Regions from separate parts of the Aeribacillus sp. FSL k6-2211 genome, predicted to be linked through region 2. Evidence: predicted binding sites of a transcription regulator. Region 2 holds the regulator's gene; the other holds the start of a gene.
What was found. Region 2 encodes LexA, which represses DNA repair genes until DNA is damaged. Its sites were predicted from a motif close to CGAACATATGTTCG; they were not measured.

Region 1 (4,461 bases), 550 kb from region 2:
TATGATGAAATGTTTCCCTGCCTTAAATTCTAAAAGCGTTGTAGAATTAATTTTTTATCAGTTCCTACGGCTTGTCAAGTATACTTATGAATTATTTGAATAAAATGACAAATTGATTTATCATGTGTAAAATAAGTTATATTAAAAAATTAAAGGCGGTTTGCAAAAATGTTCAGCAAAGATGCAATTTATAAAATAACGATCCCTATACCTTATCCGATTAAAGATGTGAACGTGTATGTTGTAAAAGGGGACGCATTGACATTAGTGGATGCAGGGATGAAAACGGAGGAAGCGTGGAGAGTTTTTGAACATAAGCTGAAGGAAATAGGGCTTGTGCCTGAGGATATTGAGCAAGTCATTCTTACCCACCATCATCCTGACCATATCGGTTTGCTCGATTTTTTTGATGGCGATCTTCGTGTTTTGGGCCATCGTTTGCTTGCTCCTTGGCTTTCTCATGATGTGCGTTTTTTTGATCGGCAAAAGGAATTTTTTTTAGAATTGTTGAAGCAGTTTGCCGTCCCAGAGTCGTTTAAGTCACACTTAGATCATCTTGATCTTTCCTTATATCCACGCAATCATCCGCTGACCTCCTCCATTCAAGAAGGAGATGAAATAGACGGGATGCCTGGGTTTACAGTCATTGAGACTCCTGGACATGCCCAAAGCCATATCGTTTTGTACAATGAGGAAGACTGCCGAATGATCGGCGGCGATCATTTGCTGAAAACCATTTCCTCCAATCCTGTTCTTGAAATGCCGTATGAAGGAAAAGAGCGTCCAAAACCTCAGCTGCAATATAATGAATCTTTGAAAAAGCTTTTGCATATTCCGATTTCTGTTGTCTTTCCGGGTCATAAAGATGAATTTTTCGATCCTCACCTGTTGATTCGGAACCGTTTAGACAAACAGCATGAACGCGCGCTCACCGTATTAAAGCATTTAGAAAAACAGGAAATGACGGTGTTTGCTCTTTGCAAGCTTCTTTTTCCGTCTGCTTATCAACAAGAGCTTTTATTTGCTATATCAGAAACTGTTGCTCAGCTTGATTATTTAGAACAATATGGAAAAATTAACAAAAGAATAGAAAATGGCGTTTTACTTTTTTCCGCGCAACGAAGAGGTGACAAATAAATGAATTCGCGGCTTAAAGATCGATTGGTAGTTATTACGGGGGCATCGAGCGGGATCGGGGAAAAAATCGCAAGGATCGTTGCAGAAAGCGGTGGACATTTAGTTTTGCTGGCTAGGAGGAAGGATCGTCTCAAGAAACTTTCGGATGAGCTTCAAGCCTCTCACTCTATTTCTTGTACATATTACGAACTGGATGTCAGTGACCTTGACGCAGTTTCCGAAGTATTTACGGACATCACAGAGAATTTTGACCGAGTGGATGTTTTAGTCAATAATGCTGGTTTTGGTATTTTTCGAAATGCAGAGGAAGCAACATTCGAAGAGATGCAGCAAATGTTTAAAGTAAATGTGTTCGGATTAATTGCTGCGACAAAGCTGGTTCTTCCGAAGATGCTGGCCCAACGGGAAGGGCATATTATTAATGTCGCCTCTCAGGCTGGCAAAATAGCTACTCCGAAATCAAGCATCTATTCTGCTACAAAACATGCTGTTTTAGGCTTTACGAACAGCTTGCGGATGGAAGTGGCGGACCGCGGGATTTTTGTAACATCTGTCAATCCGGGTCCAATTGAAACGGATTTTTTCAATCTTGCCGATACGTCAGGGGATTATGTGAAAAACGTCCAACGCTGGATGCTTAATCCGGAAGCTGTTGCACAAAAAATCGTGAGCGTGATGCTGACAAATAAACGGGAAATTAATATGCCTGTTTGGATGGAGCTTGGCGGGCTTGTTTATCGTCTTATGCCCTCCCTATTTGAAAAAGTTGCCGGAAATTTGTTTCGGCAAAAATGACCGGGAGCATGATGCAGGAAATGAACAGAAAGCTGAAGGCGGACTTTTCGCTAAAATCTCCGCTCTCACTTCTGAAAAGGCGCGTCAAGCGTCTTTTTATTTTGACAAAAAATTCAGCTCTTTCACCGATTTGTCTCCAACTTAAATCTTCTAAAAAACGCGGCTGTATTTTGAATAAGCTTTCCAAGCTTAATATCTGTTTTTCGATGCCGTACTTCGTTGTTATGCTTCTTTTGTACCGCGAAAAATGGCGCAAATTCCCATTGAAATCGAACGTATATTCCCATACAATAAAAATAAAATAAAACCGAACATACATTCTCATGAGGGGATGATGGAATGAATTATGAATCGTTTCCAAACCGGCATATATTATGCATCGATATGAAAAGCTTTTATGCGAGCTGTGCGGCGGTCATACTTGGGCTTGATCCTTTAACAGCCCACATTGCTATCGTTGGGGACAAAGAGCGGACAGGAAGCATTGTATTGGCCGCTTCACCAAAACTGAAGGAAGATTTCGGAATTCAAACCGGATCCCGCTTATTTCAAATTCCAAACGACCCCCGCATCCGCCTCATCACTCCGAAAATGGCGACGTATTTACGGATTTCTGCTGAAATTACTCGGCTGCTGAACCGCTATGTTCCGAAAGAAAACATCCATGTTTACAGCGTAGATGAATGTTTTATTACTGCGGATGGAACAGAAAGACTTTGGGGGGATGCGCATAGTCTGGCCGAAAAAATTGTGGAAGATTTACGAAATGAATTTTCTCTCCCATGCGCGGTTGGGATCGGTCCAAACATATTGATGGCGAAGCTTTGTCTAGATTTGGAGGCGAAAAAGAAAGGTATAGCGGAATGGACGTATGATGATGTCAAAACGAAGCTGTGGAGCATCAAGCCGTTGCGTAAGATGTGGGGGATTGGGGCAAGACTTGAAAAAACGTTAAATCGAATGGGAATTTTTACAGTCGGTCAGCTCGCAAATTATCCGTTAGAGCTCCTTGAAAAGAAGTTCGGCGTCATGGGGAATCAGCTTTATTACCACGCATGGGGAATAGATCTTTCCGACATAGGCTCTCCGATTATGCTGGGGCAAATCAGTTTTGGAAAAAATCAAATATTGCTTCGCGACTATCCGGACCCCGAAGAGGTGAAATGCGTCATCTTAGAAATGTGCGAGGAAGTGGCAAAAAGAGCGAGGGAACACCGGATGGCGGGGAGAACAATCAGCCTTGGAATCGGCTACAGCCAAAAGGAAGGCGGGGGAGGATTTTACCGTTCAAAAACGATGGATGTCTCAACAAATATTACGATGGATCTTTATCGAGCCTGCCTTTTGCTGTTTGATCGTTTTTATGAGGGGAAGACAGTCAGAAAAATTTCCATCTCTCTTTCCAACGTGGAAAAAGACAGCGGCATGCAGCTTGATTTGTTTAGGCCGAACCGCATAAAAGAGCATCGTTTAGGATATGTAATGGATGCGATTCGGAACAAGCACGGCTCCAATGCACTGCTGCGCGCTGTTTCGTATACGAAGGCAGGAACGAGTCTTCACCGCAACAAGCTGATCGGCGGGCATTATGCGTAACGAATATGAAGAAAAGAAAGCAAAGGATGGGATAAACAATGATTCAGGATCGTGGAAGCATAAAATGGACAGCTATGATGCTGCCCGAGCATGTGAAATTACTAAGGAAATACAATGAAAGTTTAGATAAAGTCGAAAAACCGGTTTTAGATGAACAAAAATATGAAGAATTTAATGAAGTTATCTGTGAGGCTATGGAAGAGAACATTACTCTACAATTCACCTATTATCAAAAAGGTGAAATAAAGAAGCTTGTCGGCAATATTCATTATATCGATCAGCTAAAAAGAGAATTACGAATTGTTGATTACTTGACTAAAAAACATGTTTTAAAATTAGGAGATATTATTGAAATTGAGCAATACTAAGAAAACAGCATTAGAAATACAAACTTAATAGGGGTAGCGTAAGGTCAGGAAAATGCAGATTTACAACGCTTAGAAAATGACGATAATTAACAGCCCAATTGTAATGCACCCCTTTGTCAAGACACAAATTGATAATATTTAAGTTATCCATTCTCTCCTTTCGCTATGAATGTGGTGCGTGTGCGATAAAGGCTTGACATGGAGCCTCTACGGGCACGATTTTTTGCGCTGGAGCGATGGACAGATAACATCGCATGGCTAAAACAGCCTATCATGCCCGTCTCTCCATATAAAGCCTCTCATCACGTTCGATGGTTAGGATGCTTGAACCATCTTAGGTTGCTTGTACACTGTTGCTGGCGTCAAATAGTCCAAGGATTGGTGAGGTCGGTCTGTATTATAGAACGTAACATAGCGTCGAATGCCTTTTCGCAACTCTTTAGGATTCTCGAATTCATTGAGATAGATACATTCATACTTTAAAGCTCTAAAGAATCGTTCCGTACGACTATTGTCTGTTGCTCGTCCTTTGCCATCCATTGATACCTGGATGCCATACTCTTTC
Region 2 (4,461 bases):
TTCAAACAAATTATTCCATTCAATTTCTTTCTGCTTTCCACGTTCTTTTACATTTTTCTCAAAATGCTCATAAACTTCTGCTGGAACATAGAAATCTTCTTCAAATGTCCATGCATAGGCTTCTTTTGTCAATTTTGCCTCTTCTGGACCTAACGGCGAACCATGAACGGAAGAAGTGCCTGCTTTATTCGGCGAACCATATCCGATTGTTGTTTTTACTTCAATTAATGTCGGTCGTTGTTCATCCAATTTGGCTTCTTCAATGGCTTTCGAAATCTCTTCAATGTTGTTGCCGTCCTCAACGCGCAGCACTTGCCAGCCCATAGATTTAAAGCGCTCTTCTACATTTTCTGAGAATGATTTATTTAAATCCCCATCTAGGGAAATATCATTCGAATCATAAAGAACAATTAATCGTCCAAGCTTCAAGTGACCAGCTAAGGAAGCTGCTTCAGAGGAAATCCCTTCCATTAAGTCACCGTCACCGCATATGACGTATGTGTAATGATCAACAATATTGTATCCTTCTTTATTGTATGTAGCTGCTAAATGACGTTCTGCCATCGCCATTCCAACGGCCATTGCTATTCCTTGGCCTAATGGTCCAGTTGTTGCGTCAACGCCAGGTGTATGTCCGTATTCAGGATGTCCAGGTGTTTTGCTTCCCCATTGACGAAACGATTTAATATCATCCATGGAAAGATCATAACCCGATAAATGAAGCAAGCTGTAAAGCAGCATCGAACCATGTCCGGCAGATAAAACAAAGCGATCTCGATTAAACCAATTAGGGTTTTCAGGGTTAATGTTCATAAATTTCGTCCACAGCGCATAAGCCATTGGTGCGGCGCCCATTGGCATTCCAGGATGTCCGGAATTCGCCTTTTCAATCGCGTCAATGGATAATGTTCGAATCGTCATGATGGATAAATCTTGAATGGAATGAGTCACCATTATCATCCTCTCATCTGTATTTTCAGTTTATAATCTTATCTTTATTGTTGCAATAAGGCAACACCCATCCGTTAATGCAGCCTTTTATTTTTAAATTTTTTCAATTTTTCCGGTGTAACATCATTACCTTTCGGATCAATCACTGTAACATTTTTTAAGGTGTTTTGAAAATCCCGACGAAACGACTCTAAATATTCCTGCCTTAATTGCTGCTGCTCTAGCTTTTCCTCTTGCGTCAATCCTTCTGACTTAGACTTTTTAGATAGTTCATTAATACGGTTAAGTTTTTCTTTTGAAATCATAAGCTGAACCCCTTGTATATTTTTGCCGCGCTCTTTTATCATACTAAATGCAACCACTAATGACAACAATTATTGCTATGATTCGCCTTTTTCTGACAAAAATTGTTGATATCTGCGATGAACAGTAGCTTTTGAAACATCATAGCCGAATCCTCTTAATGTTGCCGCTATTTCTGAAAATGTCAGGCCGTTTTTCCGCAATCGGTCAATCTCCTCGATCGGAACTTCTTTTCGCTCTCTTTTATAGGAAGAATTTCTATTCTTTAAATTTTTTTCAGGCCTGTACCCATTTTGTATAGCTCTCAACATTCCCCGCTTTATTTTCAAATTATGAATTTTTCGTTGATATTCTTCCACAATTCCTATAATTTCAAGCACCATCGTGTCTGATTCAGACAGTTCCATCTCCCCGCGATGGGCAGCGGTGAAAATTTTCACGCCTTGTTTCAAAATGGAATGGACAATGGCGATTTTGGCATTTCCTCTGCCAATTCTTGTTTCATCCTGTATTAATACCGCTTCAATTTCTTTCTCCTCAATCAATTCCAGCAGTTGAAAAACCCCTTCACGATCAACATCATACCCGCTCGCTTTTTCTTCTATCACTTCAACAACTTCCATACCGTTTTCAGCTGCGAGCTTTAACAGCTCGTCTTTTTGTCTTTTCAAAGATGTTTCCTGCTCTGCCTTTTCAGTGCTGACTCTTGCATAAACGACTGCTCTCATGTTAAATGCTCCTTGCGGTTATTCTTTGTTTGCCAAATATTCAGCATTGTAGTATTTATTTTTTTCAATCGGAATGACGATTGTTTCCCCCGGTTTTACAACAAGGCTTTGGAGATTGTTTCGCTCCTGAACCCATTTTACAAACTCTGAATGAGACATATTGTCATATTCTTTATATTCATCAGCGATTTTCCACAAACTGTCCCCTTCCTTCACTTGAACCTCCATATAATGATCGAGCTCTTCCCTTTCTCCAGTATACGAAATCGCCAAAACTGCCGCCATGATGACAAGGAAAAAAGAAACGATGTAAGACCATGATAATTTATCCATTAAGAACCGCCCCCTGAAACAGAATATTTGTTCGGTTTTTGTTTTTAAGTATAAAAGGGAACACATGTTTCTGTCAAGCAAATATTCGAACTTACGTTTGCTTTTTTGGAAAAATCATGCTATAATCGACACAAATTGATATGACTGAGGTGCTTGACATGTCAACAAAATTATCTAAGAGACAACAAGATATTTTGAACTTCATTAAGGAGGAAGTAAAAAAGAAAGGATACCCTCCCTCTGTAAGAGAAATCGGCGAAGCGGTCGGTCTTGCCTCCAGTTCAACTGTTCACGGGCATTTAGCAAAGCTTGAGAGCAAAGGACTGATTAGAAGAGACCCCACAAAGCCGAGAGCCATTGAAATTTTGGACGATGATGGCAGCCACCTTCTAACAAACAATGTGATCAACGTGCCGGTCATCGGAAAAGTGACGGCTGGTATTCCGATCACTGCCGTTGAAAACATCGAAGAATATTTTCCGCTTCCGAATCATATTGCATCAGGTGATGATCAACTTTTCATGCTTGAAGTAGTCGGAGAAAGCATGATCGAAGCAGGCATTCTGGACGGAGATTTAGTTATTGTCAGACAACAGCAAACAGCCAATAACGGCGACATCGTTGTCGCGCTCACAGACGACAATGAAGCGACCGTAAAAAGGTTTTTCAAAGAAAAAGACTTTATACGGCTTCAGCCGGAAAACCCAACAATGGAACCGATTATTTTAAAAAATGTGACAATACTCGGAAAAGTGATCGGGCTATACCGTTCCATACACTGAATATTCGATGTCTCAAAACAGGTGAGGCATCCTTTTTCTTTTTATAAAATTTTCAACATTCCCTCTCTTAGCGATGTTAAATTTTTAAAAATGTTTTCTAATCAATATGTATGCAGACAAGCTAGATTCAATGAAACAAATTTCAGGCGCCTTCTCCGTGCCTGCATGCAAAGCTATTATGCAACAATTCTCAACAGTCATTGTTTTTTGATTTATTTTGTTGTAGAATTTTTTATTGTAGATTTCGCTTCCTTAGCCAGTGCCGGGATGATTTACTGAATTGTTTGAATTCTTCTAACTGCTTAAATTTTAGGTATAGGAGAGGTGCTATGAATCAATTACTTATGAAACAAAGTGAACTGGAAAATGCAAAGCAATATGTCAATGAAGTATTTCAATCCGTGCAAGAAAAAAATCCGAATGAGCCTGAGTTTCTTCAAGCTGTAAAAGAAATATTTGACTCGCTTGTGCCTGTATTTGCTCAACATCCTACATATATAAAGCACGGAATACTTGAAAGAATTGTTGAGCCGGAAAGATTGATCATTTTTCGCGTTCCATGGGTGGATGACGAAGGAAAAGTGCGTGTAAACCGCGGATTTAGAGTGCAATATAATAGTGCAATTGGGCCATATAAAGGAGGCTTGCGCTTTCACCCGACCGTCAACGCCAGCATTATTAAATTTTTAGGATTTGAACAAATCTTCAAAAATTCATTGACTGGGCAGCCGATCGGCGGAGGAAAAGGCGGATCTGATTTTGATCCGAAAGGTAAATCAGATGGGGAAATTATGAGATTTACACAAAGCTTTATGACAGAGCTTTACAAACATATTGGACCAGATATTGACGTTCCTGCCGGTGATATTGGAGTTGGCGCAAGAGAGATCGGATACTTGTTTGGCCAATATAAAAGAATACGCGGCGGATTTGAAGCTGGGGTGTTAACCGGAAAAGGCATTGGGTACGGCGGAAGCTTAGCGAGAACCGAAGCGACAGGTTATGGAACTGTTTATTTTGTTGAAGAAATGCTTAATGACCATGGATTAAGCTTCAAAGGAAGCACAGTTGTTGTCTCTGGTTCTGGGAACGTTGCCATATATGCGATTGAAAAAGCAACACAATTAGGTGCAAAAGTTGTCGCATGCAGCGACTCTGATGGCTACATTTTTGATAAAAATGGAATTAATCTTGAAACGGTTAGAAGGTTAAAAGAAGTTGAAAGAAAAAGAATTAAAGAATATGTAAATGAACATCCTCATGCAGAATATTATGAAGGCTGTTCCGGAATTTGGTCCATTCCATGCGATATTGCCCTCCCATGCGCTACTCAAAATGAAATCGATAAAAAAGCAGCTGAACTC

Region 1: NSU19_RS12735 (UV damage repair protein UvrX) is a predicted target of LexA. The motif match lies at 2,203-2,216, and genes of this name have one in related genera.

The regions. Positions count from the first base shown of each region.
Region 1 is NZ_CP150190.1:2,634,575-2,639,035, reverse strand. Features, by position in the region: gene NSU19_RS12745 (MBL fold metallo-hydrolase) at 169-1,137, shown strand; gene NSU19_RS12740 (SDR family oxidoreductase) at 1,138-1,932, shown strand; gene NSU19_RS12735 (UV damage repair protein UvrX) at 2,272-3,528, shown strand; gene NSU19_RS12730 (YolD-like family protein) at 3,567-3,896, shown strand; one part of gene NSU19_RS12725 (IS3 family transposase) at 4,212-4,461, opposite strand, start outside.
Region 2 is NZ_CP150190.1:2,081,236-2,085,696, forward strand. Features, by position in the region: gene tkt (transketolase) at 1-951, opposite strand, end outside; gene NSU19_RS10055 (DUF896 domain-containing protein) at 1,026-1,256, opposite strand; gene NSU19_RS10060 (recombinase family protein) at 1,332-1,982, opposite strand; gene yneA (cell division suppressor protein YneA) at 2,001-2,315, opposite strand; gene lexA (transcriptional repressor LexA) at 2,474-3,097, shown strand; gene gdhA (NADP-specific glutamate dehydrogenase) at 3,427-4,461, shown strand, end outside.